2 linked regions of the Saccharopolyspora erythraea genome follow. The protein of the gene in region 1 binds, or shares a complex with, the protein of each later gene. Links are inferred from orthologs where the notes say so. Each region holds a gene or a part of one and is shown on either strand. Other genes may lie near its edges.

Evidence for each region.
Region 2: the proteins of rpsG (region 1) and tig are in contact, whole or in part, in a crystal structure (PDB 3GTY), measured with the Thermotoga maritima proteins. The link is inferred for Saccharopolyspora erythraea from one-to-one orthologs. Residues at the interface, in WP_004081843.1 of Thermotoga maritima: Lys34, Lys52, Lys55, Glu59, Arg62, Gln63, Glu66, Asn67, Lys69, Val71, Arg95, Ala109, Lys110, Lys111, Gly112, Arg113, Pro114, Glu117, Glu121, Ile124, Ala125, Tyr127, Asn128, Asn129, Thr130, Gly131, Lys135, Asp139, Arg142, Met143; in WP_004081061.1 of Thermotoga maritima: Glu122, Val124, Val129, Leu130, Tyr133, Glu188, Gly259, Ile262, Tyr263, Glu266, Ser270, Glu273, Gln274, Glu277, Arg308, Gln311, Ile312, Ser315, Tyr316, Glu325, Arg329, Arg336, Leu363, Phe366, Trp367, Arg373, Leu377, Arg381, Leu384, Glu387.

What each region holds. Positions count from the first base shown.
Region 1 is NZ_CP054839.1:7,653,341-7,668,602, forward strand. What follows is about bases 10,468-13,407. They hold rpsG (30S ribosomal protein S7), read right to left. Parts: upstream 12,203-13,407; coding sequence 11,732-12,202; downstream 10,468-11,731. Other genes in these bases: fusA (elongation factor G), read right to left, coding at 10,468-11,656; rpsL (30S ribosomal protein S12), read right to left, coding at 12,202-12,576; HUO13_RS34440 (PASTA domain-containing protein), read right to left, coding at 13,112-13,357. Outside these bases: rplF (50S ribosomal protein L6), read right to left, coding at 1-21; rpsH (30S ribosomal protein S8), read right to left, coding at 38-436; HUO13_RS34340 (hypothetical protein), read right to left, coding at 522-662; HUO13_RS34345 (type Z 30S ribosomal protein S14), read right to left, coding at 659-844; rplE (50S ribosomal protein L5), read right to left, coding at 849-1,412; rplX (50S ribosomal protein L24), read right to left, coding at 1,415-1,729; rplN (50S ribosomal protein L14), read right to left, coding at 1,729-2,097; rpsQ (30S ribosomal protein S17), read right to left, coding at 2,240-2,515; rpmC (50S ribosomal protein L29), read right to left, coding at 2,512-2,754; rplP (50S ribosomal protein L16), read right to left, coding at 2,754-3,173; rpsC (30S ribosomal protein S3), read right to left, coding at 3,177-4,091; rplV (50S ribosomal protein L22), read right to left, coding at 4,091-4,510; rpsS (30S ribosomal protein S19), read right to left, coding at 4,553-4,834; rplB (50S ribosomal protein L2), read right to left, coding at 4,853-5,686; rplW (50S ribosomal protein L23), read right to left, coding at 5,719-6,018; rplD (50S ribosomal protein L4), read right to left, coding at 6,015-6,701; and 6 more genes.
Region 2 is NZ_CP054839.1:1,976,892-1,992,159, reverse strand. What follows is about bases 3,935-6,880. They hold tig (trigger factor), read right to left. Parts: upstream 6,131-6,880; coding sequence 4,739-6,130; downstream 3,935-4,738. Other genes in these bases: HUO13_RS09165 (sucrase ferredoxin), read left to right, coding at 6,326-6,880; HUO13_RS09175 (ATP-dependent Clp protease proteolytic subunit), read right to left, coding at 3,935-4,471. Outside these bases: HUO13_RS09195 (alpha/beta hydrolase), read left to right, coding at 1-630; HUO13_RS09190 (RBBP9/YdeN family alpha/beta hydrolase), read right to left, coding at 700-1,338; ATP-dependent Clp protease ATP-binding subunit ClpX, read right to left, coding at 1,706-2,989; HUO13_RS09180 (ATP-dependent Clp protease proteolytic subunit), read right to left, coding at 3,240-3,872; more of HUO13_RS09175, read right to left, coding at 3,893-3,934; more of HUO13_RS09165, read left to right, coding at 6,881-7,279; HUO13_RS09160 (hypothetical protein), read right to left, coding at 7,242-7,532; HUO13_RS09145 (MDR family MFS transporter), read left to right, coding at 8,371-9,816; HUO13_RS09140 (2'-5' RNA ligase family protein), read left to right, coding at 9,871-10,494; HUO13_RS09135 (GNAT family N-acetyltransferase), read left to right, coding at 10,554-11,762; HUO13_RS09130 (hypothetical protein), read left to right, coding at 11,826-12,554; HUO13_RS09125 (Fpg/Nei family DNA glycosylase), read right to left, coding at 12,661-13,470; HUO13_RS09120 (hypothetical protein), read right to left, coding at 13,473-13,814; HUO13_RS09115 (ribose-5-phosphate isomerase), read right to left, coding at 13,817-14,287; HUO13_RS09110 (2-phosphosulfolactate phosphatase), read left to right, coding at 14,346-15,035; HUO13_RS09105 (MBL fold metallo-hydrolase), read left to right, coding at 15,032-15,268. UniProt on the Bacillus subtilis protein: Involved in protein export. Acts as a chaperone by maintaining the newly synthesized protein in an open conformation. Functions as a peptidyl-prolyl cis-trans isomerase.

The sequences.
Region 1 (15,262 bases):
CAACTTTCCAATGCGCGACATGGCCGTTCCTCCTCCCTTACCACGCGTAGGCGAGGACTTCCCCGCCCACGCCCTGCTTGATGGCCTGCCGGTCGGTCACCAGACCGCCGGAGGTCGAAATGATCGCGATGCCCAGTCCGCCCAGCACCTTCGGCAGGTTGGTGGACTTGGCGTACACCCGCAGACCGGGCTTGGAGACCCGGCGCAGGCCGGCGATGCTCCGCTCGCGGTTCGGGCCGTACTTGAGCTCGACGACCAGGTTCTGGCCCTTCTCGCCCTGCTCCGTGCGGTAGCCCGACACGTAACCCTCGCGCTTGAGGATCTCGGCGATGTTCGCCTTCAGCTTCGAGTGCGGCATCACGACCTCGTCGTGGTATGCCGAATTGCCGTTGCGCAGACGAGTGAGCATGTCTGCGATGGGATCGGTCATCGTCATGGTGACCTTCTCAACCTTTCTCGTCTGGTTCCTGCGGGTCTCGACACGTACCCGGAGGCACCGTCTGGACCCCGGCCTGGACGAATTAGGGGGTCATCGCCTGCCGCAGCGGCAGGCCGTTCTCTTCGCGTGCGAGCGCGAGCGTCCTCAGCGCAGGGGCGAACGCCCAGGTGACGCCCGACGAGGGTACCGGCAGCAGCCGGGTCCCCGTCGGGCGGGACGTCACCAGGAGCTCTTGCTCACGCCCGGCAGCTCGCCGGCGTGCGCCATCTCGCGGAAGCACACGCGGCAGAGGCCGAACTTGCGGAACACCGACCGCGGACGACCGCAGCGCTGGCACCGGGTGTAGCCCCGGACCTTGAACTTCGGCTTGGCGGCGGCCTTGTTGATCAACGCCTTCTTGGCCATCGGCTCAGTTCTCCTTGAACGGGAAGCCCAGCCGGCGCAGCAGCACCCGGCCTTCCTCATCGGTGTTGGCCGTAGTAACGACGGTGATGTCCATGCCGCGCGGACGGTCGATCGAGTCGGGGTCGATCTCGTGGAACATCGACTGCTCGTTGAGGCCGAAGGTGTAGTTGCCCTTGCCGTCGAACTGCTTGCCCGACAGGCCCCGGAAGTCACGGATGCGCGGCAGCGCGATGGTGACCAGCCGGTCGATGAACTCCCACATCCGGTCGCCGCGCAGCGTCACACGGGCACCGATCGGCATGCCCTCGCGCAGCTTGAACTGCGCGATCGACTTGCGGGCCTTGCGGATCTCCGGCTTCTGACCGGTGATGATCGCCAGGTCGCGCACCGCGCCCTCGATCAGCTTGCTGTCCCGTGCGGCGTCGCCAACACCCATGTTGACCACGACCTTGACCACGCCGGGCACCTGCATCGCGTTGGAGTAGTGGAACTCCTCGTTCAGGGCCTGGCGGATCTCGTCGCGGTAGCGGGTCTTCAGCCGGGGGACGATCTTCTCAGTCGTGGTCATGATCAGATGTCCTTACCGTTGCGGCGAGAGATACGAACCTTCTTGCCGTCCTCACCGGTGCGATAGCCGACACGGGTGGGCTTGCCGTCGGAGTCGACCACCATCACGTTGCTGACGTGGATCGGCGCTTCCTGGGTGACGATGCCACCGGACTGCGCACCACGCTCGGTCCGGGAGACCTTGGTGTGCTTCTTGATCCGGTTGACACCCTCGACCAGGACCTTCTCCCGCTGCGGGAAGGCCTGGATCACCTTGCCCTTGGCGCCCTTGTCCTTGCCGGAGATGACAACGACGGTGTCACCCTTCTTCACCTTCATCACAGCACCTCCGGCGCGAGCGAGATGATCTTCATGTACTTCTTGTCACGCAGCTCGCGGCCGACGGGCCCGAAGATGCGGGTACCGCGCGGCTCGCCGCCCGGCTTGATCAGCACCGCGGCGTTCTCGTCGAACCGGATGTAGGAACCGTCCGGACGACGCTTCTCCTTCTTCTGCCGGACGATGACGGCCTTGACCACATCGCCCTTCTTGACTCCGGCACCGGGGATGGCTTCCTTGACGGTCGCCACGATGATGTCCCCGATACCCGCGTAGCGCCGACCGGAACCACCGAGAACCCGGATCGTGAGGATCTCCTTGGCCCCAGTGTTGTCGGCGACGCGAAGTCGCGACTCCTGCTGGATCACGTCTGACTCCTGACCCTAAGCGTCCGGGCGTTCGCCCGGTCGCACTCTGGCGCGACGGATTTCCGACCCGACGCGCGCGGTCAACCGGCACGCGATTCGGCCGGCCGCTGAAACCTCCAACGGCCGGCCGACCGCGACCGACTTACTTGGCCTTCTCGACGACCTCGACCAGCCGCCAGCGCTTGGTCGCCGACAGCGGGCGGGTCTCCATGAGGAGGACCCGGTCGCCGACGCCCGCCGTGTTGGCCTCGTCGTGCGCCTTCACCTTGGTGGTCTGGCGCATGACCTTGCCGTAGAGGGCGTGCTTCTTGCGGTCCTCGAGCGAGACCACGATCGTCTTGTCCATCTTGTCCGAGACGACGTAGCCCTCGCGGACCTTGCGGGTGTTGCGGGTCACGCCCTGTCCTCCGTCACTCATGCCGCGCCCTCCTCAGCGCCTTCAGGTGAAACCGTCAGGCCCAGTTCGCGCTCACGCATGATGGTGTAGATCCGGGCGATGTCCCGGCGAACGACGCGCAGCCGGCGGTTGTTCTCCAGCTGCCCGGTCGCCATCTGGAACCGGAGGTTGAACAGCTCTTCCTTCGATTCCTTCAGCTTCTGCACGAGCTCCTCGTCGGCCAGCTCGCGCAGCTCGGTGGCGGTGACGCCCGCTGCCATCAGAAGTCACCAGCCTCTCGGGACACGATCTTGCACTTCATCGGGAGCTTGTGCGCCGCACGGGTCAGCGCCTCGATCGCGGTCTTCTCGTTCGGGAAGTTCAGCTCGAACATGACGCGACCGGGCTTGACGTTGGCGACCCAGGACTCCGGGGAGCCCTTACCGGAACCCTGACGGGTCTCGGCCGGCTTCTTGGTCAGCGGACGGTCCGGGAAGATGTTGATCCACACCTTGCCGCCACGCTTGACGTGCCGGGTGATGGCGATACGAGCCGACTCGATCTGACGGTTGGTCACGTAGCCGTGCTCGATCGCCTGAATGCCGTACTCACCGAAGTTGATCCGGGTGCCGCCCTTGGCGAAGCCCTTCCGCTTCGGCGCGTGGCTCTTGCGCCACTTCACCCTGCGTGGGACCAGCACGTCTCAGCCCTCCGTCTTCTCATCGGCCCGAGGCTCGGCGACCTGCGGGGCGTTGGCCGAGGCCACGTCGCCGGAGGTCTGCGCCTGCTCGGGACTCTGCGCGGAGCCCTTGGACTTGTCCGCCGCGGCGCGACCGGCCTCGGTGCCACCGGAGCCGGTGGTGCCGGAGGCACCCGAACGACGACGGCCGCCGCGCTCGGGACGGCCACCGCGCTCGCCGCGCTCGCCACGGTCACCGCGGTCACCGCGGGGCGGGCGCACCTCGGACTCCTGCTGCTTCTGCTTCAGGCCACCGACGAGCTCACCCTTGTAGATCCACACCTTCACGCCGATGCGGCCGAAGGTGGTGCGGGCCTCGAAGAAGCCGTAGTCGATGTCCGCGCGCAGCGTGTGCAGCGGGACCCGGCCCTCGCGGTAGAACTCCGACCGGGACATCTCGGCACCGCCGAGACGGCCACCGCACTGCACCCGGATGCCCTTGACCTGCGGCGAGCGCATGGCCGACTGGATGGCCTTGCGCATCGCGCGCCGGAACGAGACCCGGTTCGAGAGCTGCTCGGCGACGCCCTGGGCCACCAGCTGCGCATCCGCCTCGGCGTTCTTGACCTCGAGGATGTTGAGCTGGACCTGCTTGCCGGTCAGCTTCTCCAGCGAACCGCGGATGCGGTCCGCCTCGGCACCGCGACGGCCGATGACGATGCCCGGCCGGGCGGTGTGGATGTCCACCCGGACCCGCTCGCGGGTGCGCTCGATCTCCACCTTGGAGATCCCTGCGCGCTCCATACCGCGAGAGAGCCGACGGCGGATCTTGACGTCCTCCGCGACGTATTCCGAGTACTGCTTGTCGGCGTACCAGCGGGACTTCCAGTCCGTGGTGATGCCGAGACGGAAGCCGTGCGGGTTGATCTTCTGACCCACTACCGGGCACTCCCCTTCTGGCTCTTGGACTTGCTGGCCACCTTCTTCGGACGCGACTCGACCTCGACCGTGATGTGGCTGGTCCGCTTGCGGATCCGGTACGCGCGACCCTGCGCACGCGGCCGGAAGCGCTTCAGCGTCGGACCCTCGTCGACGTAGGCCCGGTGCACCCAGAGGGTGTCGGGGTCGAGCGAGAGGTTGTTCTCCGCGTTGGCGACCGCACTGGCGAGCACCTTCGACACCGGACCGCTGGCGGCCTGCGGCGCGAACTGGAGCACGGCCAGGGCTTCGCTGGCGCTACGGCCCTTGATGAGCTCGACCACGCGACGGGCCTTCATCGGCGTCACGCGGACGAAGCGGGCCCGCGCCACTGCGCGCGGGTTCTCCTCCGCGGCAGTGTCGTCGATACGGGCTGTCATCCTGCTACCCCTTGCTGCTGTTCGTTCGTGTCACAGACCCGCTCAGCGGCGGCGCGACTTCCGGTCGTCCTTGACGTGACCCTTGAAGGTGCGGGTCGGCGCGAATTCGCCGAGCTTGTGCCCGACCATCGACTCGTTGACAAACACCGGGATGTGCTTGCGGCCGTCGTGGACCGCGAAGGTGTGCCCGAGCATGTCCGGAATGATCGTCGACCGGCGGGACCAGGTCTTGATCACGGTCTTCTTGCCCGACTCGTTCAGCGCGTCCACCTTCTTGAGCAGGTGGTCGTCCACGAACGGGCCCTTCTTCAGGCTGCGTGGCATGTTCTCCTACCTCCCTGCTCAGCGCTTCTTGCCGGTGCGGCGACGGCGGACGATGAGCTTGTCACTGGGCTTGTTGCGGCGGGTGCGACCCTCCGGCTTGCCCTTCGGGTTGACCGGGTGACGACCACCGGAGGTCTTGCCCTCACCACCACCGTGCGGGTGGTCCACCGGGTTCATCACGACACCTCGGACGGTCGGGCGCTTGCCCTTCCACCGCATCCGGCCGGCCTTGCCCCAGTTGATGTTGGCGTGCTCGGAGTTGCCGACCTCGCCGACCGTGGCACGGCAGCGCGCGTCCACGTTCCGGATCTCGCCCGAGGGCATCCGGAGCTGGGCGTACGGGCCGTCCTTGGCCACCAGCTGGACCCTGGCACCCGCCGAGCGCGCGATCTTGGCCCCGCCACCGGGGCGCAGCTCGATCGCGTGCACCACGGTGCCGGTGGGGATGTTGCGCAGCGGCAGGTTGTTGCCCGGCTTGATGTCGGCGCGGGCACCGCTCTCGATCCGGTCGCCCTGCCGCACGTTGTTCGGGGCGATGATGTAGCGCTTCTCGCCGTCCGCGTAGTGCAGCAGCGCGATCCGGGCGCTGCGGTTGGGGTCGTACTCGATGTGCGCGACCTTGGCCGGCACACCGTCCTTGTCGTTGCGGCGGAAGTCGATCAGGCGGTAGGCCCGCTTGTGGCCGCCGCCCTTGTGCCGCGTGGTGATCTTGCCGTGTGCGTTGCGACCGCCCCGGCCGTGCAGGGGGCGCAGCAGCGACTTCTCCGGCTCCGACCGCGTGATCTCGGCGAAGTCGGACACGCTGGAGCCGCGACGCCCTGGCGTCGTCGGCTTGAACTTGCGAATGCCCATCTCTAACGCAACCTCGTCCTAATCAGCGCCGGTCAGGCGGCCGGTCCGCCGAAGATTTCGATCGGCTTGCTCTCCGGGGAGAGCGTTACGATCGCCCGCTTGGTGTCCTTGCGCTTGCCGTACCCGGTGCGGGTGCGCTTGCGCTTGCCCTGGCGGTTGATCGTGTTGACGTTGTTGACCTTCACGCCGAAGATCTTCTCGACCGCGATCTTGATCTCGGTCTTGTTCGAGCCCGGGCGGACCAGGAACGTGTACTGGTTCTCCTCGAGCAGCCCGTAGGACTTCTCGGAGATCACCGGCGCAAGGATGATGTCTCGCGGGTCGGGGATCACTGGTTCGCCTCCTCAGCCTCACCAGAGGTAGCCGCCGCCTTTGCCGTCCTGCCCTTGGCCGGGCCTGCGACGAAGCGCTCGAACGCCGCCTTGGTGAACACGACGTCGTCGTTGACCAGGACGTCGTAGGTGTTCAGCTGGGACGGGTCGATCAGGTGGACGTTCTGCAGGTTGCGCAGGCTCAGCCAGGAGGTCTCCTCCGACTTGTTGAGCACCACCAGGACGCGCTTGGCCTCGGTCCAGGTCCGCACCGCGGTCTTGGCCTGCCTGGTCGACGGCTGCTCGCCACCGACGACGTGGGAGACCACGTGCAGCTGGCCCGCGCGGACGCGGTCGGACAGGGCACCGCGAAGCGCGGCGACCTTCATCTTCTTGGGGGTCCGCTGCGAGTAGTCGCGCGGCTGCGGCCCATGGACGGTGCCACCACCGGTGAACTGCGGGGCGCGGATCGAGCCCTGCCGGGCGTTACCGGTGCCCTTCTGCCGGTACGGCTTCTTGCCACCACCGGAGACCTGGCCGCGGGTCTTGGTCGCGTGCGTGCCCTGGCGGCCCGCCGCGAGCTGAGCGACGACGACCTGGTGCATCAACGCGATGTTGGCCTGCACGTCGAAGATCTCGGCGGGCAGCTCGACGGTGCCGTCGGTCTTGCCGTCCGGGGTACGGACGTCCAGCGTCACGCTCATCACGCACCACCCTTCGCGGGACTCTTCACCAGCACCAGTCCGCCCTTCGGGCCGGGGACGGCGCCCTTGATCAGCAGCAGGCCGGACTCGCCCTCCACCCGGTGGACCTTGAGGTTCTGGGTGGTGACGCGGTCGGAGCCCATCCGCCCGGACATCCGCATGCCCTTGAACACGCGGCCCGGGGTGGCACAGCCACCGATGGAGCCCGGCTTGCGGTGCACGGCCTGGGTACCGTGGCTGGCGCCCTGGCCGCGGAAGCCGTGGCGCTTCATCGTGCCCGCGAAGCCCTTGCCCTTACTGGTGCCGACCACGTCGACCACCGTGCCGGCCTCGAAGACCTCGGCGGTGACTTCCTGGCCGACCTCGTACTCGCCGGCGTCGGCGGTGCGCAGCTCGACGACGTGGCGGCGCGGAGTGACGCCTGCCTTGGTGAAGTGGCCGGTGCGCGGCTTGTTCACCTTGCGCGGGTCGATGGCGCCGAACGCCAGCTGCACGGCCGCGTAGCCGTCCTTCTCCGGGGTGCGAATCTGGGTGACCACGTTCGGCCCGGCCTGCACGACCGTCACCGGGACAACCCGGTTCTGGTCGTCGAAGACCTGGGTCATGCCGAGCTTGGTGCCCAGAATCCCCTTGATCTGCCTGTCAGACATGGGTCTCGTCTCTCCGCCTACTGGATGTTCACGTCGACGCTGGCTGGCAGGTCGATGCGCATGAGCGCGTCCACCGTCTTGGGCGTCGGTTCGAGGATGTCGATGAGCCGCTTGTGCGTCCGCATCTCGAAGTGCTCCCGCGAGTCCTTGTACTTGTGCGGGGAGCGGATGACGCAGTAGACGTTCTTCTCAGTGGGCAGCGGCACCGGCCCGACGACCCGAGCGCCGGTGCGCGTCACGGTCTCGACGATCTTGCGCGCGGACGCGTCGATCGCCTCGTGGTCGTAGGCCTTGAGCCGGATGCGGATCTTCTGTCCCGCCATAGTGGCTTGCCGTTCCTCTAGTCTCGTGCCGCGGTTGCATGCAGGGAGCGGGCGCACCGCCCCCGTTGGGCGTTGGTGCCCTGCGCGGCCTCAGCCGTGTGAGCGCCCCCGGGTGCCGGATGTCCGGCACAGGTGGGTCACAGCCCTCGGTCCGCCCCTGTTCAGGTGTTTGGTGCCCGGTACACGCGGTCGGGCGTGTCGCCTTGTTGACCACATACCGGTCCCGCCGAACTGTGCCGGTGGGATGGGCCTCGCGGCCCGTACACCTTCTCTTGCCACCCTGATCGGCAGGCCGCCTTCGCGGCGGCCACGCGCAGGCCCGAAAGAACCGGTCCTGGTCCGAACCAAGGGCGCGAGGCTGTTCGTAGCGAAGCGGCCGGATTGCAGCCGAGCTTGCGCCCGAAAATCCGACCGCTCCGAACGAGCAACCCATACAGGATGACACACGCCGTATGTCAACCCAAATCGGGGGTGGGTTCACCGGGAATTCGATCTCGGTTCCCGGGGAAACCGCAGAGGGCCTGCCTCCCCTGGGGAGAGGCAGGCCCTCTACCGGATCACTTGTTGATCTTGACGACGCGGCCCGCGCCGACCGTGCGGCCACCCTCGCGGATCGCGAAGCGCAGACCTTCGTCCATCGCGATCGGCTGGATGAGCTGCACCGACATCTCGGTGTTGTCGCCCGGCATGACCATCTCGGTGCCCTCGGGGAGGGTCACCACGCCGGTCACGTCGGTGGTGCGGAAGTAGAACTGCGGGCGGTAGTTGTTGAAGAACGGCGTGTGCCGACCACCCTCGTCCTTGGACAGGATGTAGACCTGCGCCTCGAACTCGGTGTGCGGGGTGGTGGTGCCGGGCTTCACGACGACCATGCCGCGCTCGACCTCTTCGCGCTTGATACCGCGGATGAGCAGGCCGACGTTGTCACCGGCCTGGCCCTGGTCGAGCAGCTTGCGGAACATCTCGACACCCGTGACGGTGGTCTTGAGCGGCTTCTCCTTGATGCCGACCATCTCGACCTCTTCGTTCACGTTGATGACGCCGCGCTCGATGCGCCCGGTCACCACGGTGCCACGACCGGTGATGGAGAAGACATCCTCGATCGGCATCAGGAACGGCTTGTCGGTCTCGCGCTCCGGGTCCGGAACGTTCTCGTCGACCGCGTCCAGCAGCTCCATGATCTTGTCGCCCCACTCGGCGTCGCCCTCCAGCGCCTTCAGCGCGGAGACGCGGACGACCGGGACGTCGTCGCCGGGGAACTCCTGAGCCGACAGCAGCTCACGGACCTCCATCTCGACGAGCTCGATGATCTCCTCGTCGTCGACCATGTCGGCCTTGTTCAGCGCGACCAGGATGTAGGGGACGCCGACCTGGCGGGCCAGCAGCACGTGCTCCCGGGTCTGCGGCATCGGGCCGTCGGTCGCCGCGACCACCAGGATGGCGCCGTCCATCTGGGCCGCACCGGTGATCATGTTCTTGACGTAGTCGGCGTGACCGGGGGCGTCGACGTGCGCGTAGTGACGCTTCTCGGTCTGGTACTCGACGTGCGCGATCTGGATCGTGATGCCGCGCTGCTTCTCCTCCGGCGCCTTGTCGATCTCGTCGAACGGCGTGAAGGGGTTCAGCTCCGGGTGCTTGTCGTGCAGCACCTTGGTGATCGCCGCGGTGAGCGTGGTCTTGCCGTGGTCAACGTGACCGATGGTCCCGATGTTGACGTGCGGCTTGTCCCTCTCGAACTTCGCCTTCGCCACTGGATTGTCCTCCTGGACTTGTTAACTTTCCGCCGTACGACTTGTTGTGCCAGGCGGAGTCCTGTCGGGTTGGTGACCGGTGGCCGGCGCTCCCGCAGGAGTCCGGCCACCCGCCGCCGAACTGGGGATTACTCCCCGGTCGCCTTCGCGATGATCTCCTTAGCCACGTTCGCGGGAACCTCGGCGTAGGAGTCGAACACCATCGAGTAGTTCGCACGACCCTGCGTCTTGGAGCGCAGGTCGCCGACATACCCGAACATCTCCGACAGCGGGACCTGGGCCTTGACGACGCGGACACCGCTGCGCTCCTCCATGGCCTGGATGTGGCCACGACGGGAGTTCAGGTCGCCGATGACATCACCCATGTAGTCCTCGGGGGTGGTGACCTCGACGGCCATGATCGGCTCGAGCAGCGCGGGGGACGCCTTGGCGGCGGCCTCCTTCATGGCGATCGAACCGGCGATCTTGAAGGCCATTTCCGAGGAGTCGACCTCGTGGTACTGGCCGTCCAGCAGGGTCACCTTGATGCCCACCAGCGGGTAGCCGGCCAGCACGCCGTACTGCATGGCGTCCTGCGCACCCTGGTCGACCGACGGGATGTACTCCCGCGGCACACGACCACCGGTGACCTTGTTCTCGAACTCGTACGTCGCACTGTCAGCGCTCTGCTCGATCGGCTCGAGCGAGATGATGACCCGGGCGAACTGCCCCGAACCACCGGTCTGCTTCTTGTGCGTGTACTCGTACTTGTCGACGGTCTTGCGAATCGTCTCGCGGTAGGCCACCTGGGGCTTACCGATGTTCGCCTCGACCTTGAAGTCCGACTTCATCCGGTTGACCAGGACCTCGAGGTGGAGCTCACCCATGCCCTTGATGATGGTCTGACCGGTCTCGTCGTCCAGCTTGACCTGGAAGGTCGGGTCCTCCTCGGCGAGCTTCTGGATCGCCGTGGACAGCTTCTCCTGGTCGGCCTTCGTCTTCGGCTCGATGGCCACCTCGATGACCGGAGCCGGGAAGGTCATCGACTCCAGAACGATCGGGTTCTGGGGGTCGCAGAGCGTGTCACCGGTGGTGGTGTCCTTGAGCCCGATCACCGCGTAGATGTGACCGGCCTGGATCTCGTCGACCGGGTTCTCCTTGTTGGAGTGCATCTGGAACATCTTCCCGATGCGCTCCTTGCGCTCCTTGGTCGAGTTGATGACCTGGGTGCCCGAGGAGACCTTGCCCGAGTAGACCCGGACGTAGGTGAGCTTGCCGAAGAACGGGTGCACGGAGATCTTGGAGACCAGCGCCGCGAACGGCTCCTGCGTGCTGGGCTTGCGCTCGGCGGCGGTCTCGCCGTCGGGCAGCAGGCCCTGCACCGGCGGGACGTCCAGCGGCGAGGGCAGGTAGTCGACCACCGCGTCCAGCATCGGCTGGACACCCTTGTTCTTGAAGGCGGTGCCGCACAGCACCGGGAACGCCTCCCGGTTGATCGTGAGCTTGCGGATGCCGTCCTTGATCTGGTCCTCGGTCAGCTCCTCGCCACCGAAGTAGGCCTCCATCAGGGCCTCGTCGGTCTCGGCGACCGCCTCGACGAGCTGCTCGCGGTAGCTGGCGGCCTCGTCGGCGAGCTCGGCCGGGATGTCCTCGACCGCGTAGTCCTCGCCCTTCTTGACCTCACCGCGCCAGGTCAGCGCCTTCATCCGCACCAGGTCGACGACGCCCTGGAAGTCGGACTCGGAGCCGATCGGGAGCTGGAGCACCAGCGGCTTGGCGGCGAGCCGCTCCTCGATGGTCCGCACGGTGTAGTAGAAGTCCGCACCCAGCTTGTCCATCTTGTTGACGAAGCAGATGCGCGGGACCTCGTACTTGTCCGCCTGGCGCCAGACCTGCTCGGACTGCGGCTCGACACCTTCCTTGCCGTCGAACACCGCGACCGCACCGTCGAGCACCCGCAGCGAGCGCTCCACCTCGACGGTGAAGTCGACGTGCCCGGGGGTGTCGATGATGTTGATCTGGTTGTCGCCCCAGAAGGTCGTGGTAGCAGCCGAGGTGATGGTGATACCCCGCTTCTGCTCCTCTTCCATCCAGTCCATCGTCGCGGCGCCGTCGTGCACCTCGCCGATCTTGTACGTGATCCCCGTGTAGTAGAGGATCCGCTCGGTCGTGGTGGTCTTGCCCGCGTCGATGTGGGCCATGATGCCGATGTTGCGGACCTTGGTCAGGTCTGTCAGCACGTCGCGTGCCACGAGATTCTTCCCCGTTCCTACAGCGGATTCAGCTGTCGAAGCGGTGGGCCGAGGCGGGCAGGAGCCGACCCGACGTCACCAGCGGTAGTGCGCGAAGGCCTTGTTGGACTCCGCCATCTTGTGCGTGTCTTCGCGCTTCTTGACGCTTGCGCCGAGGCCGTTGCTCGCGTCCAGGAGCTCGTTCATGAGGCGCTCGACCATGGTCTTCTCACGACGCTGCCGCGAGTAGGTGACGAGCCAACGCAGTGCAAGGGTGGTGGAACGGCCGGCACGGACCTCGATCGGCACCTGGTAGGTCGCGCCACCGACGCGGCGGCTGCGGACCTCCAGGGTCGGCTTGACGTTGTCCAGCGCACGCTTGAGCGTGACCACCGGGTCGGTGCCGGTCTTGTCCCGGCAGCCTTCCAGCGCCGCGTACACGATGCGCTCGGCCAGCGAACGCTTCCCGTCCACCAGCACCTTGTTCACCAGCTGGGTCACCAGCGGTGAGCTGTACACGGGATCGGCGTGCAGCGGCCGCTTCGGGGCCGGACCCTTGCGGGGCATCAGCTCTTCTCCTTCTTCGCGCCGTACCGGCTGCGAGCCTGCTTGCGGTTCTTCACACCCTGGGTGTCAGCGGAACCGCGGATGATCTTGTAGCGCACGCCGGGGAGGTCCTTAACACGACCGCCGCGAACGAGCACGATCGAGTGCTCCTGCAGGTTGTGCCCCTCACCCGGGATGTAGGCCGTGACCTCGATGCCGCTGGTGAGCTTGACACGGGCGACCTTGCGCAGTGCCGAGTTGGGCTTCTTCGGGGTGGTGGTGTACACGCGGGTGCACACGCCACGCCGCTGCGGGCTCCCCTTGAGCGCCGCGGTCTTGGTCTTCGCGACCTTGTCCTGGCGGCCCTTACGGACCAGCTGCTGGATGGTGGGCATGGACCGGCTTTCTGTCAGCGTTCGCGTCTTCTGGGTACTCGGCCAAGCGCCGCTCGTCCGAGCTCCGCTTGACGCACAGTGCCCCCTGGCGTCGAGCACCTGCAGGCACTGTGTACTTGGGACTCCCCCGCACCACGAGGTCGGGCGTGTCGCCCGCTCCTCGGCCTTGCGGCGCTGATGGCGTCCCAGCGGGAATTACCCCAGTGGGCTGTCAGGAGGAGTTCCGCCGCCCGCGTCGGTGTCCGGGACTGCGAACCGCGGATGGAGCTGCACGCAGTCACCTGTCACGCACGGGCATGCGGATCGACCCGATCGGTCTCGGGTCCGATAAACAAAGATACCCGCCCCGTTCTGAGAGGGTCAAAACGGGGGTCCCATGACCTGCCCGATCGCACCGGCGCTCCTTCGACGTCGCCGGTAGCGGGGCTCGTCGTGTCCGAGCCGCCACTCTACCCACTGCGGCGCGCCACACCGAGACGTCGAGCGGCACTGCGCCCGAAAGTCGCATCACCGGCCACGCTGCGCAGCCGCTCCACTACGGCTCGGTCCAGGCCACGAGCCAGTTCGCCGCGCCGAGCCGCTCCCCGGCAGGCGGACGCTGGCGGACCACGGGACCGCGGTCGTCCCGCAGCGGGCGGGGCTCGTCGCCCGGACCTGCGGCGACGATGGGGACGCCCGCCGCGTCGGCCGCGGCGATCGCGTCGGCCGGTGCCAGCCCGACGACGTCGGGCACGACGACGGGCGACCCGTCGTAGTCGAGTTCGCGGGACACCCCGGCCATCCCAGCACGGTAGCAGCGCCGCGAACCCGCGATCAGCGCACCGCCCGCGCACGGCTCCGGGCCGTCACACCGGGGCGAGCCAGCCGTCCCGCACCAGGTCGGCGACCGTCAGCGGCAGGAAGTAGGCGGTGCCACCACCGACCTGGCCGTGGTCCGGCCGGACCACCGCCGAGACCACCTCGAACCCGGTGGTCACCCGGAACCTGCGGTACTCGCCGGGCGGCGCGTGCACGGGCATCGACCGCTGCGGCAGCGTGGTGCCCGCCACGAAGACGGTGTTGCCCTCCGACGGCCCGAACCGGTCCACCTCGGCGCCTGCCGGGAGCATGAAGACCGTCTTGCGGTCGAAGGCGGTCAGCGGCGGGTCGACCTCGCTCGGCCGGATCATGCACTCGTAGTCGGCCAGCTCCTCCTCCGGCGTGCGCAGGAAGCGCTCCAGGGTCAGGGTCAAGCAGCCGATCAGGTGCGCACCGGCCTCGGCGACGATCGGGAAGCGCGACTCGTCCTTGCGGACGCCCTCGTCCACGCAGTACACCGACCACCACCCGTCGGCCTCGCGCACCATGCTCCAGCCGCCCTCCAGCGGACCGTCGGTGCTGTAGAAGCGCCGGGAGATGCCCAGGCTGGCGATCCGCCTCCGGATCAGCTCGACTGTGTTCTCTGTGTACCCGCCGTCGACCGAGTAGGCGTCGGTGCCCAGGACCAGCGCCTTGGCCTGGTCGATCGCGTGCGCGGCGACGCTGCTCGGAACGCGGTGGGCGTGGCGGCGGACGTGGTCGAGGAACTCGGCGGGCGGGGTGATGTCGTGGTGCTCCAGGTAATGGGCCATCGACAGCGGCCACGCCCAGACGCCGTCGGTGCAGAACACCTTGGGCACCTCCGGCGGGCGGGAGGGGTCGACCTCGTCCTCCGACGTGCTGCGCGCCGACAGCACGACGTGGCCGTTCCACAGGTACTCGGCCAGCATCGCCTTCTCCGAGGCGGTGATCACCGGCCGGAAGACCTGCGGGCGCCCTTCGGAGTCGCGGCCGTCGAACAGCGGTGCCATCCGGACCGGCCCGGGCAGCTCCGCCGCCGACACCAGCTGCTCGCGGTGGTAGCGGATCGCAGGGGCGAGCAGCCACTCGGGCGCGCCGGTGCGGGGCAGGTGCCGCAGCTCGTCGAAGTACTCGCGCTCGTCGCCGGTCTCGCGCGGCCACCGCGGCGGCTCGTGGTCCGGGGCGAACGCCCGCTCGCCGCCGTCGGCGACCTCGACAACGAGGTTGCTCCACGCACCGGTGTCGGGGGTGTAGGTGAGGACGCGGTGCCGCCGCAGCCACTCGACCAGCTCGTGTGGAGCGATCCAGGACAGCTCCGCACCACCGACGACGGCGGTCGCGCTCACCGCGATCCGCTCGCCCAGCGCCGCGCAGGACAGCGACACGCGCTGCCAGCCCTCCGGCGCGAGACGGTGTAGCGCGCCGGCGAGCTCGGCCTCGACGTCGACGCGCAGCACGGGCTCGGTGGCCGGTCCGTACCCCGCGGGCTGCGGGAACGTCGGGCAGCGGGAAGCCGGCACCGGGAGGTGGTCGACGAAGGCCCGCTCGACGCGCTCGGGCTCGACGGGCTCGCCGTCAGCGCGCAGCCCGGCGCCCGGGACCGCCTCCAGCCTGCGCAGCTGCCCATCGACCGAACCCCAGGTGGCCCAGCCCGGCGTACCGGTGATCACTCGTCGTCCCCCTCCAACCTCGTCGCCCGCGGCATCACGCCGTTGATCCGCCGCGGCGCGGGCTTCGGCGCGGGGAACTCCGCGACCGGCTCCTGCGACCGGCGCGGACCCGGCTCCTGCGACCGCTGCTGGTCCGGCTCGTCCAGCGACACCGCACGCATGCGGCGGGTCGGGAACTCGCCCGCCGCCGACGGGGT
Region 2 (15,268 bases), 5.7 Mb from region 1 along the record:
CTGATGCTGCACGGCCGCTACGGCGACGCCCGCAGGTCCGCCGCCGGCCTGCCCAACTGGCTGAGCGCCGCGGTGGCCGAGGGCCGGGTGCCGCCCTTCGCGTTCCTGGCCGTCGACGGCGGCGGCAACAGCTACTGGCACCGGCACCCGGGCGACGATCCGATGTGGATGTTGCTCGACGAGGTACCCCGCTGGCTGGGCGAACGCGGCCTCGGCGGCGACGACGGCCAGCCCTTCGCGGTGTCGGGCATCTCCATGGGCGGCTTCGGCGCCCTGCTCTACGCCCGGCGCAGGCACGAGCACGACAGCCCGGTGGCGGCCGCCGCGGTCGTCTCGCCCGCGCTGATCACGAGCTGGCGCGAGATGAGCAGGCGCAAGGCGTTCGTCGACGAGGCGGAATGGGCGGGCATGGACCCGCTGCGCCACATCCCCGAACTGGGCAACGTGGCGCTCGGCGTGTGGTGCGGCCTCGGGGACAGGTTCATCACCGGCACCCGCGAGTTCATCCGGCGGGCCCGGCCGGAGGTGGCGTCCACCACCCCAGGCGGCCACAACAGCCGCTACTACCGCAAGGCGCTGCCCGAGGTCGTCAGCTTCATCGGCCGCAAGCTCGCCGAACACGACGCCTGAGCCTTCCAGGCGCGGCCTGAGCCCCCTGACGACAGCACCAGTCGCTTCCGCTGGGCGGAGGTCCGCTGCCTACACCGGGCGCAGGCGTTCCGGCGCGTAGGCGACCGTGTACGGCTCCGCGTCGTAGCGGTCGGCCAGCGGCACCGACCCGTACAGCGCCCAGCTCAACATCGAGGGCCACGGTCCGTAACCGGCGTCGGTGTTGAGGTGCTCGCCGTCGGGGATGACGTCCAGCTCGATCTGCAGCGCCTCGGCCAGCCGGTGCGCCTTGCGCATCGACAGGTACGGGTCGCCGGTGCCCGCGACCATGCGGGTGACACCGCCCGCCTTGCGCAGGGCGCGCGCGTCGAGCGGGTAGGGCACGATGCCGGCCGCGTCCGGGTGCTGCCACTGCGGGTCGGGAGGGGCCACCAGCAGCACGCGGTCGGCGCGCCGCATCTGTCCGCCGATGGTGACCGCGTGGTGCAGCCACAGGGCGACACCACACGAGTGCGCCGCGACCACTAGCTCGGCGTCGGCAGGCACCGCCGCGAGACGTGCGCGCAGCACCGGCACCCACTCGTCCCGGTCGGGGTGGTCGGCGTCGGGAAGGGCCGGCATCTCCACCGTCACGCCCTGCGCCGGGAGCCGTCCGGCCAGCCACTGCTGCCAGTGCCACGGCCCGGAACCGGTCATCCCGTGCAGCAGCAGGACGTGCATCTCGCTCATGTGTCGCTCCCCGACTCGCAAATCTCGCCGATCGACCAATGATCATCGATGACCGGTGAAACCGCTGGAGAGGCCCACCGGTGGGGAGCCTGGCCCACCGCATCGGGTATGGGGCCAACGGAGGCCGGAAGCGAGGCGTCATCGACGGGCTGAAGCACCGGCTCGGCGGCGCGACGAGCCCACCGGGACACGAGGAGTCGTCACGTATTCGGGGGACGGGCCGGATGCCACGAGCGGATCAGGCCGCGACCAGTCCTCAACCGCGCCTCACCCGGACCGAAGGACCAGTCGACACACGAAGACGTCACATGCGTGTCCGGACTCACGGTGCGGCGCGAGCCGCGCGGACCGCGAGGAACCGCACCGCTCAGGCGGACTTCTCGCGGCGCTCCCGCCGGGTGGCCTGGCGCGCGACGATCGTGGGATTCACGTTCTCGCGCACGGTCTGCTCGGTTATCACGACCTTGGCGACGTCCGAGCGGCTCGGAATGTCGTACATCACCGGCAGCAGGACCTCCTCCAGGATCGCCCGCAGGCCGCGAGCGCCGGTGCCGCGCAGGATGGCCTGGTCGGCTATGGCCTCCAGCGCCGTCTTGGTGAACTCCAGCTCGACGTTGTCCATCTCGAACAGCCGCTTGTACTGCTTGATAAGCGCGTTGCGCGGCTCGGTGAGGATCTGCACGAGCGACGGCTTGTCGAGGTTGGTCACGGTGGCCACCGTGGGCAGCCGGCCGATGAACTCCGGGATCAGCCCGTACTTGATCAGGTCCTCGGGCATCACGTCGGCGAAGTGGTCGGCGTTGTCCAGGTCGGTCTTGGACCGCAGCTCGGCCCCGAAGCCCACGCTGTGCTTGCCCACCCGGTCCTCGACGATCTTCTCCAGACCGGCGAACGCGCCCGCCACGATGAACAGCACGTTGGTGGTGTCGATCTGGATGAACTCCTGGTGGGGATGCTTGCGGCCGCCCTGCGGCGGGACGCTGGCGGTGGTGCCCTCGAGGATCTTCAGCAGCGCCTGCTGCACGCCCTCGCCGGAGACGTCGCGCGTGATCGACGGGTTCTCGCTCTTGCGGGCGATCTTGTCGACCTCGTCGATGTAGATGATGCCGGTCTCGGCGCGCTTGACGTCGTAGTCGGCCGCCTGGATGAGCTTGAGCAGGATGTTCTCGACGTCCTCGCCCACGTACCCGGCCTCGGTGAGCGCCGTGGCGTCGGCGATGGCGAACGGGACGTTGAGCATCTTGGCGAGCGTCTGCGCGAGGTAGGTCTTGCCGCAACCGGTGGGACCCAGCATCAGGATGTTCGACTTGGCGAGCTCGACGCTCTCCTCCCGGCTGTCGCGCGATGTGCGCTCGCCCACCTGGATGCGCTTGTAGTGGTTGTAGACCGCTACCGAGAGGTTGCGCTTGGCCGGGTCCTGACCGATGACGTACTGGTCGAGGAACTCGTGGATCTCGGCGGGCTTGGGCAGCTCGTCGAGCTTCACCTCGCCCGCTTCGGCCAGCTCCTCCTCGATGATCTCGTTGCAGAGATCGATGCACTCATCGCAGATGTACACGCCGGGGCCGGCGATGAGTTTCTTGACCTGCTTCTGGCTCTTCCCGCAGAAGGAGCACTTCAGCAGGTCGCCGCCGTCACCGATACGTGCCATGACCGCTGACCCCGTCCCCTCCGGCGCGCCGTCCGGTAGCGCGCCTGACCGTGTGTGCCTTCGACGGTACCTGCCGCTCCCCGGGTTCGGGGAGACTCACAGTGTCCGCCACACGCCGGGCACGGCGTGACTCACGACGTGCCCGGCGTGTCGCCGCCTGACCGTGCTCACCTTGCCGGAGCACGGGCGGACCGGCGAACGAGTGACCGAGTTGTGACCACCGTCTCACCGGACCGCGCCCGGCATGTCTTCAGGACTTCATCGCCGACAGCTTGCGGTAGGGCAGCACCTCGTCGATGATGCCGTACTCCACAGCCTGGTCGGCGGTGAGGATCTTGTCCCGCTCGACGTCCTTGCGGACCTGTTCCTGCGTGCGGTTGGTGTGCCTGGCGAGCGTGGCCTCCATCTGGTCACGCATCCGCTGCACCTCGGCGGCCTGGATCTCCAGGTCGGAGACCTGGCCGTAGATGCCCTCCGTCGCGGGCTGGTGGATCAGCATCCGCGAGTTGGGCAGCGCCAGCCGCTTGCCCTTGGTGCCGGCGGCGAGGATCACCGCCGCCGCCGAGGCGGCCTGGCCCAGGCAGATCGTACGCACGTCCGGGCGAACGTACTGGATCGTGTCGTAGATCGCCATCAGCGCGGTGAACGAGCCGCCCGGCGAGTTGATGTAGATCTGGATCTCGCGGTCCGGGTCGTCGGACTCGAGGAACAGCAGCTGCGCCATCACGTCGTTGGCCGAGGCGTCGTCGACCTGGACGCCGAGGAAGACGATGCGCTCCTCGAACAGCTTGTTGTACGGGTTGGACTCCTTGACCCCGTACGCGGTGCGCTCGACGAACGAGGGCAGCACGTACCGGGACTGCAAGGACTGGTAGGGGTTCACGGGAACACTCCTCGTCTCGGTCAGCCGCGCGGCAGGTTGGCGGCGGTGGCGATGTGGTCGACGAAGCCGTAGTCGCGGGCCTCCTCCGCGGTGAACCACTTGTCCCGGTCGGAGTCGGCCTCGATCTTCTCGATCGGCTGACCGGTCTGCTCGGCGATCAGCTCCGCCATCTCCCGCTTGTTCTTGGCGAAGACCTCGGCCTGGATGGCGATGTCGGAAGCGGTACCACCGATGCCCGCCGACGGCTGGTGCATCATGATCCGCGCGTGCGGCAGCGCGAAGCGCTTGCCCCGGGCGCCCGCCGACAGCAGGAACTGCCCCATCGAAGCGGCGAAGCCCATCGCAACGGTCGCCACGTCCGGCTGGATGAGCTGCATGGTGTCGTAGATCGCCATGCCCGCCGGCACCGAGCCACCCGGCGAGTTGATGTACAACGAAATGTCGCGTTCCGGGTCCTCGGCGGCCAGCAAGATCAGCTGAGAGCAGATCTGGTTGGCGATCGAGTCCTCGACCTGGGAACCGAGGACGATGATGCGTTCCCGCAGCAACCGCTCGTACACCGAGTCGTTGAGCGAGAGCCCGTTCGTCGTCGTCCGCATCTGCGGCGATCCAGCGCCGGACGCCGGAACAGTCTGGTGCTGCGTCACGTCTCCCCTGCCTTCTCCCACTGTGGGCCTCTTCCACGGGGGCACCTGGTCCGCGGTGGAGGGGGGACCTCCACTGTGGACCACTGCGACCCCTGCGATGTCGCGATTCCCCTTCGGGTGATCCGCTACGACAGACCCTAACGAAAGTGGGCGGCACCAGCTTCCCAGTACCGCCCACGTTCGCTCAGAGCATGCCTATTGAAGTTTTCGAGACCGCGGTCACTCCGCCTTGGCGTCCGCCTTCGCCGACTGCTCGTCGGTGGCCTCGGCCTGCTCGTCCTGCTCCTCGGCCTGCGTGCCGAACAGCTCGTCGAGGTCGAGCTCGTTGCCCTCCTCGTCGGTCACGGTGGCCTGCCGCACCACCGAGAACAGCGCCTTGCTGCGCCGGACGTCGGCGTAGATCGCGCCGAGCTGGCCGGACTGCTGGGCCTGCTGGACGTACTGGTCGGGGCTCACGCCGAACCGCTGCGCCTGGTAGATGATCCGCTCGGTCAGCTCGTTGTCGGAGACCGACACGTCCTCGGCGTCGGCGATGGTGTCCAGCACCAGCTGGGTCCGCACCGCCTTCTCCGCCTCCTCGCGGGTCTCGGCCTCGAACTGCTCGCGGGTCTGGCCCTGCTGCTCCAGCCACTCACCGAAGCGGTCCTCGTCGTGGTCGAACGGGTGGATCGCGTCGTGCTTGCGCACGTCGATCTCGGACTCGACGACCTTCTCCGGCAGCGGGACCTCGACGGTCTCCAGCAGCGCCTCCAGGACCTTGTCCCTGGCCTGCATGCCCTGCTGCATCCGCTTGACCCGGCCCAGCCGCTCCCGCAGGTCCGACAGCAGCTCGTCGACGGTGTCGAACTCGCTGGCCATCTGGGCGAACTCGTCGTCGACCTCGGGCAGGTGCCGTTCCTTGACCGAGTTCAGCTTGACGGTGACCTCGGCGTCCTTGCCCGCGTGCTCGCCGGCCACCAGGTTGGTGGTGAACGCCTTGGTCTCGCCCTCGCTCGCGCCGATCAGCGCGTCGTCGATGCCCTCGATGAGCTGGCCGGAACCGATCTCGTAGGACAGGCCGCTGGTCTGGGCCTCCTCGACCTCCTGGCCGTCGACGGTGGCCGACAGGTCGATGCTGACGAAGTCGCCCTGCTGGGCGGGCCGCTCGACGCCTGCCAGGGTGCCGAAGCGGGCGCGCAGCTCGTCGAGCTGCTCGTTGACCTCTTCCTCGGTCACCTCGACGTCGTCGACCGACACCTTCAGCTCGCCGAAGGCGGGCACGGTGATCTCGGGACGGACGTCGACCTCGGCCTTGAACTCGATGACGTCGCCGTCCTCGATCTTGGTCACCTCGATGTCGGGGCGACCGAGAGTGCGCACCTCGCTGCTGTTGACGGCTTCGAGGTACTTGGCCGGGACCGACTCGTTGACGACCTCGTCGAGCACGGGTCCACGACCGATCCGGCTCTCCAGCACCCTGGCGGGCACCTTGCCCGGCCGGAAGCCGGGGATGCGGACCTGCTTGGCCAGTGCCTTGTACGCGCGGTCGAAGTTCGGCTTGAGCTCGTCGAACGGCACCTCGACGTTGATCCGTACGCGCGTCGGGCTCAGGTGCTCGACGGTGCTCTTCACGTGGTCTCCTAGTGCGAACGTGCTTCGTACCCCGGCGGTGCCTGCGGGAGCGGCCCTGGGCCGCATCCGTCGACGCCGGGCTGACCTCCGAGTCTATTGCTTGCAGCTCGGGTACCCGGTTCGGGGTTGCTTACCACCTCTGCCGGGCGACGGTGCCACCCGTCGGGCGACCTCGCGGCGTGCTTCAGTGGAGGCGTGCCAGACACTCCAGCCGGCGACGCGAGCTGCGCCACCCTGTCCGAATCGCTCAACGAGCCGCTGCCCGGCACGGCCGCCGTGGCGGGTAGCTGGTTGTGCCTGGAACAGCGCGGCCCGTGGGGACACAACGCCCTGCTGCAGAGCCACCTGGACCCGGCCGTCGGGCGGGCGCTGGACGCCGCCGCGGGCCCGGCCGAAGTGCGGGTGCAGCTCATCCGCCGCCCCGGCAGGCACGCCGACGAGCCGCCGGGCGGACCGCGTCGCGCCTACCTCGCCCACACCAGCCCGACGGGGTCCTGGCTGCGGGCAGCCGACCTGGCCGACCCGGCCGAACTGCTCGACCTGGACTTCGCGGCGATCGCGGCGGGCCGCCACGACGGCTGGGGACGCGAGGTCGCCGAGCCGCTGCTGCTGGTCTGCACAAACGGCCGCCGCGACCGCTGCTGCGCGGTACTCGGGCGCGAGCTCGTCGCCGGCCTGCGGGGCCGCCACGACGACGCCGTCTGGGAGACCACCCACACCGGCGGCCACCGGTTCGCCCCCGCGGCGGTCCTGCTGCCCAGCGGCTACACCTACGGCAGGCTCGGCCCGCACGAAGCCGACGCCGCGCTCGCGGCCGCCGCCTCGGGCAAGGTCGCGCTGGAGCGCTGCCGGGGCCGGTCCACGTGGACCAGGGCCGGCCAGGTCGCCGAGCTCGCGGTCCGCGACCACATCGGCGAGCACCTGATCGACGCGCTGCGGGTGGAGCCCGCCGGCGGGGACCAGGTGCGCGTCACGCACCAGGATGGCCGGATGTGGACTGTCACCGTCCACGAGCGCGAACTCGATCCGCCGCGACCGAACAGCTGCGGCAAGGCCGCCGTGCGCCCCACCACGCTGGCGGCGGTGGAGATCAGCGACGCACCGGCCGGCGTCAGTGACTCACCAGCGCCGGACCGGCGGCCGAACTGAGCTCGGTCGGGGTCACGGCCGTGATGATCCCCTCGGTGGGCGGCGTGATCGCCGGGGACGGCCCCTGCACCAGCACCGAAACCCCCACCAGGACCACCGCCACGGCACCCAGCACAGCGCACACCACCACGGCGGGGAGGTGAACACGCATCGGAACCCGAATGGCATCGCGCACGCCAACGGAATCGGAACTTTCGCCCCGGCCGTTACCGGCCGTCGCGAAGATCGCGACTCGCATCACGATCAGTGACAACCGGACAGGGGGCCGATTCACGGCGAAGAAGACAACGGGCGACGGGTTCGCGCCGAACGCGAACGACCGTCGCCCGATCGTCGGGGTGGCGGGATTTGAACCCACGGCCCCTCGCACCCAAAGCGAGTGCGCTACCAAGCTGCGCCACACCCCGTCTGAACAGCAACGCCACCAGGTCACCCCGGTGCGTTGCGAGCAGCCTATCGCGACCCGCTAAGCTGGGGCACGCAAGGTCGCGGGAAAGCGACCGGTTACGATGGCGACCGGTCGGCATCCTCCGACGGAGGACCCGTCCAGGCTCCGGCAGAACGGGCCACCAACAGAACACGCGGGCGTAGCTCAATGGTAGAGCCCCAGTCTTCCAAACTGGCTACGCGGGTTCGATTCCCGTCGCCCGCTCCGAGACGGGGGACCCGTGTCCGCGGAATGCGCGGACCGGGTCTCTTCGCATTTCACCGGGGGGTCGAACCCCCCGGGACCCCCCACGGTGCGGTGGCAGCTTTCGGGTGCTTCTGGCCTTCTGAGCGTTCCCGGCCTGGTTTTGGACCAGCCCTCCGCTCGGTTCACCCTCGCCTCTCACCACTACTTCACTTCACGCTCACTGCGGGCTTGCGTCTTCTTGGGGTGGAGGGGAACCGATCAGGCGGTGTGGAATTCGTCTGGGGCTGGTTCGCATCCGCACTGCGGGCGGAATGCGCCCCTGCCGTGATCTGCGGTTGTTGCGGATTTTCGTCCTAATAGGACCTTTTCGTCCCTGGTGGAAATGACGTTGTCGGTGTCGGGGGGATGGCGCATGCTGGCTGCGGTTCGGTCACCGAGAAGGCAGGGGGAACCGCCGGTGTTCCGGCTCGAGTACAAGTGGCTGGTCGGCATCACGTTCGTGCTCGGCCTCGTGATGCAGATCCTCGACATCACCATCCTCAACGTCGCGCTGGCGACGCTGGGACGGGAGTTCGAGGTGGACGCCAGCACCCTGCAGTGGGTGCTCACCGGCTACATGCTCAGCCTGGCGGTCTTCATCCCCTCCTCCGGCTGGATCGCCGACCGGTTCGGCAGCAAGCGGACCTTCCTGCTCGCCGTGGTCATCTTCACCACCGCCTCCGTCCTGTGCGGCTTCGCCGGGAGCATCTGGATGCTGATCGCCTCCCGCGTCCTGCAGGGCGTCGGCGGCGGGATGCTGGTGCCGGTCGGCCAGGCGATGCTCTTCCGCGCATTCCCCGCCCACGAGCGGGCGAAGGCATCCGCGGTGCTGGCGATCCCGATCACCGTCGCCCCGGCGCTGGGACCGATGCTCGGCGGTGCGCTGGTCGAGTACGCGAGCTGGCGCTGGATCTTCTTCATCAACCTCCCGGTCGGGGCCCTGACCCTGGTGTTCACCGTGCTCTTCCTCGAGGAGGAGCGCCGCGGCAGGCCCGGGCGGTTCGACCTTCCCGGGTTCGTGCTGGCCGGGGCCGGGCTGGCCACGCTGCTCTACGGGCTCGACCAGGGCGCCCAGGCCGGGTGGTCGGTGCCGACGGTGTGGGGCAGCCTGCTCGCCGCGGTCCTGCTGCTGGCGGGGCTGACGTGGCGGGAGCTCAGCGTCGGCGAGCCGATGCTCGACCTTCGGCTGCTGCGCAACCGCCTGTTCGGCACCGGAAACGCGCTCCTGCTGTGCCAGGTCGCCTCGCTGTTCGGCGTCCTGTTCCTGCTGCCGCTCTACCTGCAGGACGTGCTGCACGTCTCGCCCTTCACCGCCGGGCTCGTGCTGATGCCGCAGGCGGTGGCGATGCTGCTGGCCACCCAGGTCGTCAGCCGCCTGTACGGCCGGATCGGGCCGAGGCGGCTGCTGCTGGCCGGCTTCTGCCTGGAGATCCCCGTCTACCTGTGCCTGCAACTGCTCGGCACCGGCACTCCGCTGGTGGCCGTGGTGGTGCTGCTGGCACTGCTGGGCATCTCCGTCGGCATCCTGATGACCCCGATACAGACGGCCGCGTTCGCGCAGGTCTCGGTGGCCGAGATGGGCCACGCCAGCTCGATGTACAACGTCAGCAGGCAGGTCGCGACGGCGCTGGGGACCGCGGTCTTCGCCACGACACTGGTCGTGCTCACCGACGCGGGTGGCGACGGAGCCCCGGCGCACGCCCAGATGGCGGGATTCCACGGGGCTTTCCTGGTGGCGGTGGTGTTCGGACTGCTGGCGCTGGCGCTGAGCACCCGCGTGCGAGACTCGGACGCGGCGGCCAGCCTCGATCCGTCCCACCCGGAAGCCGCGCGAGCGGCGAGCCGAACGGGTGAGGTGAGATAGGTCAAGGCCGCCCCACGACCGCATGCCCCGGTGCATATTTGGGGAGTGACCGAAATGCCGCATGCCGACCAGGTCCGCAGCCACGCCCGGTGGCGCCCAGGCTGGAGCTCGGGCCGCACCAGCTACGCGTGGCTGCTCGGCCTGGCCGACCAGCCGGGACTCCGCAGGCTGGTCAACGAGTACCAGTACGCGCTGCGCGACCTGCCCGGCTTCGACCTCGTCCCGCTGGAGTGGATGCACATCCTGGTCCAGGAGGCCGGTTTCACCGACGAGGTCGGCGACGCCGACGTGGACCGGATGGTGACCGCCGTCGGCGACCGCCTGGCCGGCAGCTCGCCGCTCACCCTGGCCTTCCACCACGCCGTGGTGCTGCCCGAGTCGCTCGCGCTTCCCGCCGAACCGCAGTCGAGCCTGCACGAGCTGCGCGCGGACGTGCGCGCGGCGCTGGCCGACGTGCTCGGCGAAGCAGCCGTGCCCACCGAGCCCGAGGACACCGACCGCCACGTCAGCCTCGCGCATTCCACCACCGAGGGGCCCGCGATCTTCGCGGTCGCCACGCTCGGCGCGACCGCCGTGGAACCCACCACGGCCAAGGTCGGCTCGCTCTCGCTGGTGAGGCTCTCCCGCGACCACTCGAACTCCGAGTGGGAGGTCATCACCGACGTGTCGTTCGGCTGAACGGCCAAAGGAGGCGAAAAGCGGTCGCGGCCGCGCGGACATCCCGGTAGGAACCGGGCATGACCGATCTCACCGCGCGCACGCTCCAGGACAGCGAACTCGACGACTACTTCGACGTATTCCGGGCGGCGTTCCTGCTCGACGACGAGCTGCGGCACTTCCGCAACGTGCTCGACGCGGGCCGCTCGCACGGTGTCTTCGACGGCGACGAGCTGATCGGTGTGGCGAGCCGGCTGGCGCCGCGGCTCGCGCTGCCCGGCGGGACGAGCTCGCCGCTGGCCGCGGTCACCGCGGTCGGGGTGAGGCCCGGGCACCGCAGGCGCGGTGTGCTCACCAGGCTGATGCGCGCGCAGCTGCACTCGCTGCACGAGGACGGCGGCGCACCGGTCGCCGCGCTGTACGCGTCGGAAGGCGGCATCTACGGGCGCTTCGGTTATGCGGTCGGCACCTACGAGACCAAGCTGTCGGTCCCCGGCAGGACCCCGTTCAAGTCCACTGTGGACATCGATCCGCGGCCGGTGCGCGAGCTGGGCCGGGAGGCCGCGCTGGAGTTCGTCCACCGCTTCTACCCGACGGTCGAGCGCGACCACGCGGGCCGGCTCTCGCGGGACGACACCGCCTGGGAGGTCCGCGTCGCCGCCGACCGCCCCGGCGACGCCGGCGAGGGCAAGCCCCGGTTCGCCGTGCACCCCGACGGTTACGTGATCTACCGGCCGGAGAAGGGCTGGACCGACCGGGGCCCGGACTTCAAGCTCCACGTGCAGGAGCTGGTCGCCGCCACGCCCCGGGCCTACGCCGCGCTGTGGCGATACCTGCTCGACGTCGACTTCGCCGGTGAGGTCCGGTGGGACAAGGCCGCCATCGACGAACCCGTGGTGCACCTGCTGGCCAACCCGCGCACCGCGGGCCGCCGGGTGGTCGACGGGCTGTGGCTGCGCCTGGTCGACCTCGACCGCGCGCTGCGGGCACGCACGTACTCCGCTCCGCTGGACACCGTCCTGGAGGTCACCGACGCGTTCTGCCCCTGGAACGCCGGGCGCTGGCGGCTGCGCGTCGACGACGACGGCAACGCCGAGGTCTCGCGCACCGAGGACGCCGCGGCGCTCGATGTGGACATCACCGACCTGGCGTCGGTCTACCTCGGTGGCAACACCTTCGCCGGGCTCGCGCGCGGAGGCCGCCTCGGCGACGCGGACCCGGACGCGCTGCGCCGCGCCTCCCGCGCGTTCGCCACCGACGTCGCCCCGCACTGCCAGGAAGGTTTCTGACCCCGCGTGGCGTCCCGGCGGGTACCGTCGGTGTCATCCGGCTCGACATGAGCGGAGGCAGGCGTGGACACCGCAATCGTTCTCATCCTGATCGGCATCGTGGTCATCGTCGCCGCCGTCTGGTGGTCCCGGCAGCGCGCCGCGGCCCGGAGGCAGGCCGAGCTCGACGACGCGCGGGCCGAGGCCCGCCGCTGGCTGGAGCGGCTGAGCGGGCAGGTGGTCAACCTGGTCGGCACCAACGAGGCCGCGAAGCAGGCGCTGGCCGATGCTTCCGAGCGGCACAACGCCGCGGGGTCGCAGATGGAACAGGCGGCCTCGACGACCCAGTGCAAGCTGGTGACCGAGACCGCGCTCGAGGGGCTCTACTACGTACGCGCGGCGCGGACCGCGATGGACATGGACCCGGGGCCGGAGCTGCCCGACCTGTCCGGTCAACGCGGCGCGGGCCGGGTCACCGAGTTCCGCGAGGTCGAAGTCGACGGTCGGCAGCAGGTGGCGTCGCCGGAGCCGACCGACCGCACCCCGCACTACTACCCGGGCGGCACGGTGGCGGGGCGCCCGGTGCCGGAAGGCTGGTACAGCGAGCCGTGGTGGAAGCCCGCGATGCTCGCGGGCACCTGGAGCCTCGGATCGTTCGTGCTGATGAGCGCCATGTTCACCGGTATGGCCGGGGTGCCGGCCGCCGCCTACGCCGAGAGCCCTCCGGACGTCGGTGCCGACGGGGCGGCCGACGGAGGCGCCTTCGACGGCGGTGGCTTCGACATGGGTGGGTTCGACATGGGCGGCTTCTAGGACGTGTTTCGGAGGTGGCTTGCCTGGTTGGGCGCTTCGCGAAACCTCAGCCGCCTTCTCGCTCCGGGATCTCCGACTGACGACGTATGTCCGGATGTGCCTGGTGTCAGGGCGCCTGGCAGGACGGGCACCAGTAGAGCTTGCGCCCGGTCAGGTCGGCGGTGGCCACCTCCGTGCCGCACACCAGGCAGGGTTGCGCGGCCCGCCGGTAGACGTAGACCTCGCCGCCGTGCCGGTCCTGCCGCGGCGCACGGCCGGTGGCTTCCGGCTCGTGCTCGGGTCGCACGGTGTCGATGCGCCCCGCGCGCACCCCGGCGGCCATCAGCTCGACCAGGTCGCTCCAGACCAGGTCCCACCGCTCGCGGCCGAGGTCCCGCCCGGGTGTGTACGGCGGGATGCCGTGCCGGAACAGCACCTCCGCGCGGTAGACGTTGCCCGCGCCGGCCAGCACCTTCTGGTCGAGCAGCAGCGCAGCGATGCTGGTACGGGAGCGGGAGATCCGCTGCCACGCGCGGTCCGGGTCGGCGTCGGTGCGCAGCGGGTCCGGGCCGAGCCGGTCGCGCAGCGCCGCCACCTCCGCGTCGGTGAGCAGTTCGCACGCGGTCGGGCCGCGCAGGTCGGTGCCGTGGGTGTCGCCGACGATCCGCATCCGGACCTGGCCCCGCGGCTCCTCCATCGGCAGCTCGGACTCGGTGAACGTGCCGTAGAGCCCGAGGTGGACGTGCACGACCCGGTCCGGGCCGTAGAAGTGGAACAGGTGCTTGCCGTGGGCTTCGGCCCGCCGCAGGACCGAACCGTCCAGCAGGGCCGCGCTCGCGGCGAACCTGCCCTGCGGGCTGCCGACCCGCACGGCCGCGCCGCCGTAGCGCTTCTGGTGCAGTTGTGCCAGGCGGTGCAGGGTGTGGCCTTCGGGCACCGCTACACCAGTACCCACAGCACGATGGACTCGACCAGGTAGGCCAGCAGCAACCACAGGCACACCCGCAGCCCGCGCAGCACACCCACGCGCGGCGGGGCCTCGCGGTGCCGCACCGCGATCACCACGGACACCACCACCGAGACCAGCACTGCCACAACCGCCCCGGTGATCAGCCACACGCCCACGCCCAGCGCGCAATCGGGCTCCGGGCACGTCGACCCGGGACCGCCGATGAGCCACGGCTGCAGGGCGCTCTGGCCGAACAGCAGCAGGAGCGTGCCGACCACCGTGCCGCCGACCCCCGCGAGGACGGTCAGCGGCGCGGTGGCCTGCCTCGCCATGGTCAGTTGCCCGGCAGAGCCGGCGGCTCGCCGGTCCGCTCGTAGTCGGTGAGCAGGTCGATGCGGCGCTGGTGCCTGCCGCCCTCGAACTCGGTGCCGACGAACGCCTCGACGATCGCCTGCACCTCCTCGACGGTGTGCATCCGCGCACCGATGCCGGCCAGCAGCGCGTTGTTGTGCTGACGGGCCAGCTTGGCGGTGTCGACGTTCCAGGTCAGCGCGGCGCGGGCGCCGGGCACCTTGTTCGCCGCGATCTGCTCGCCGTTGCCGGAGCCACCGAGGACCAGCCCGAGGCTGCCCTCGTCGGCCACCACCCGGCGGGCGGTCTCGATGCAGAACGGCGGGTAGTCGTCCTGGGCGTCGTATTCCGCCGGGCCGACGTCGGTCACCTCGTGACCCTGCTCGGTCAGCCACTTGACGAGATGGTTCTTGAGTTCGAATCCTGCGTGATCGGAGCCTAGGTAGACGCGCACATCGGCAGTCTGCCAAACGCCGGACACCCCAGCTCCACCCTGGTTAGGATTGGGGCCCATGTCTGGGGCTGAGGTGCGGTTGGCGTGGGGCAGCGACGGCGTGCGAGCGCTCGCTCCCGGTTGTTCTGCTCTGATCGTCGTCGACGTGCTGTCGTTCAGCACCGCGGTCGACGTCGCCACCAGCACGGGCGCCCGCGTGCTGCCCCTGCGCTGGCACGACGAGCGCGCGGGGATCGCCGCGGGCCAGGCCGGGGCGGTCCTGGCCAGGCCGCGCAGCGACACCGAGTGGTCTCTGAGCCCCTCCTCCCTGCTCACGCTCACCCCCGAGGTGCTGCTCGCGCTCCCCTCCCCCAACGGCGCGACCCTGTGCGCGGAGGCCGCCGAGTTCGGGGTGAACGTCTTCGCGGGCTGCCTGCGCAACGCGATGGCGGTCGCCGCGGCGGCCGGCAGGCTCGGCGGGCCGATCGGCGTCGTCGCCGCCGGAGAAGGTCACCGCCCGGCCGTGGAGGACGCCATCGGCGCCGGTGCGATCATCGCCGCGCTGTCCGGTCCGCGCTCCGCGGAGGCCGAGTTCGTCGCCGCCGGCTACCAGGCGGTGTCGCAGCGCATCAAGGCGTTGCTGGCCGAGTGCGTCTCCGGCCGCGAGCTGCGCGACGGGGGCTTCGCCCACGACGTCGCCCTCGCCGCCGAGGTCGACACGAGCATGACCGCTCCCGTGCTGCGGGGCGGCCGTTTCGAGGCGTCTTGACCCGCTGGCGGGAGGTCGGCGACGGCGTGCTCGTGCGCCGGTACGCCGAGCTGGACCTGACCGTCGGCCTGGTCGTCGGCTCGGAGCGGGCACTGGTCGTCGACACCCGCGGCGACCACCGGCAGGGCGCAGAGCTGGCCGAAGCGGTCCGGCAGGTGACGTCGCTGCCGTTGCAGATCGTGCTCACCCACGCCCATTTCGACCACTGCTTCGGCACCGGGGCGTTCCTGCCC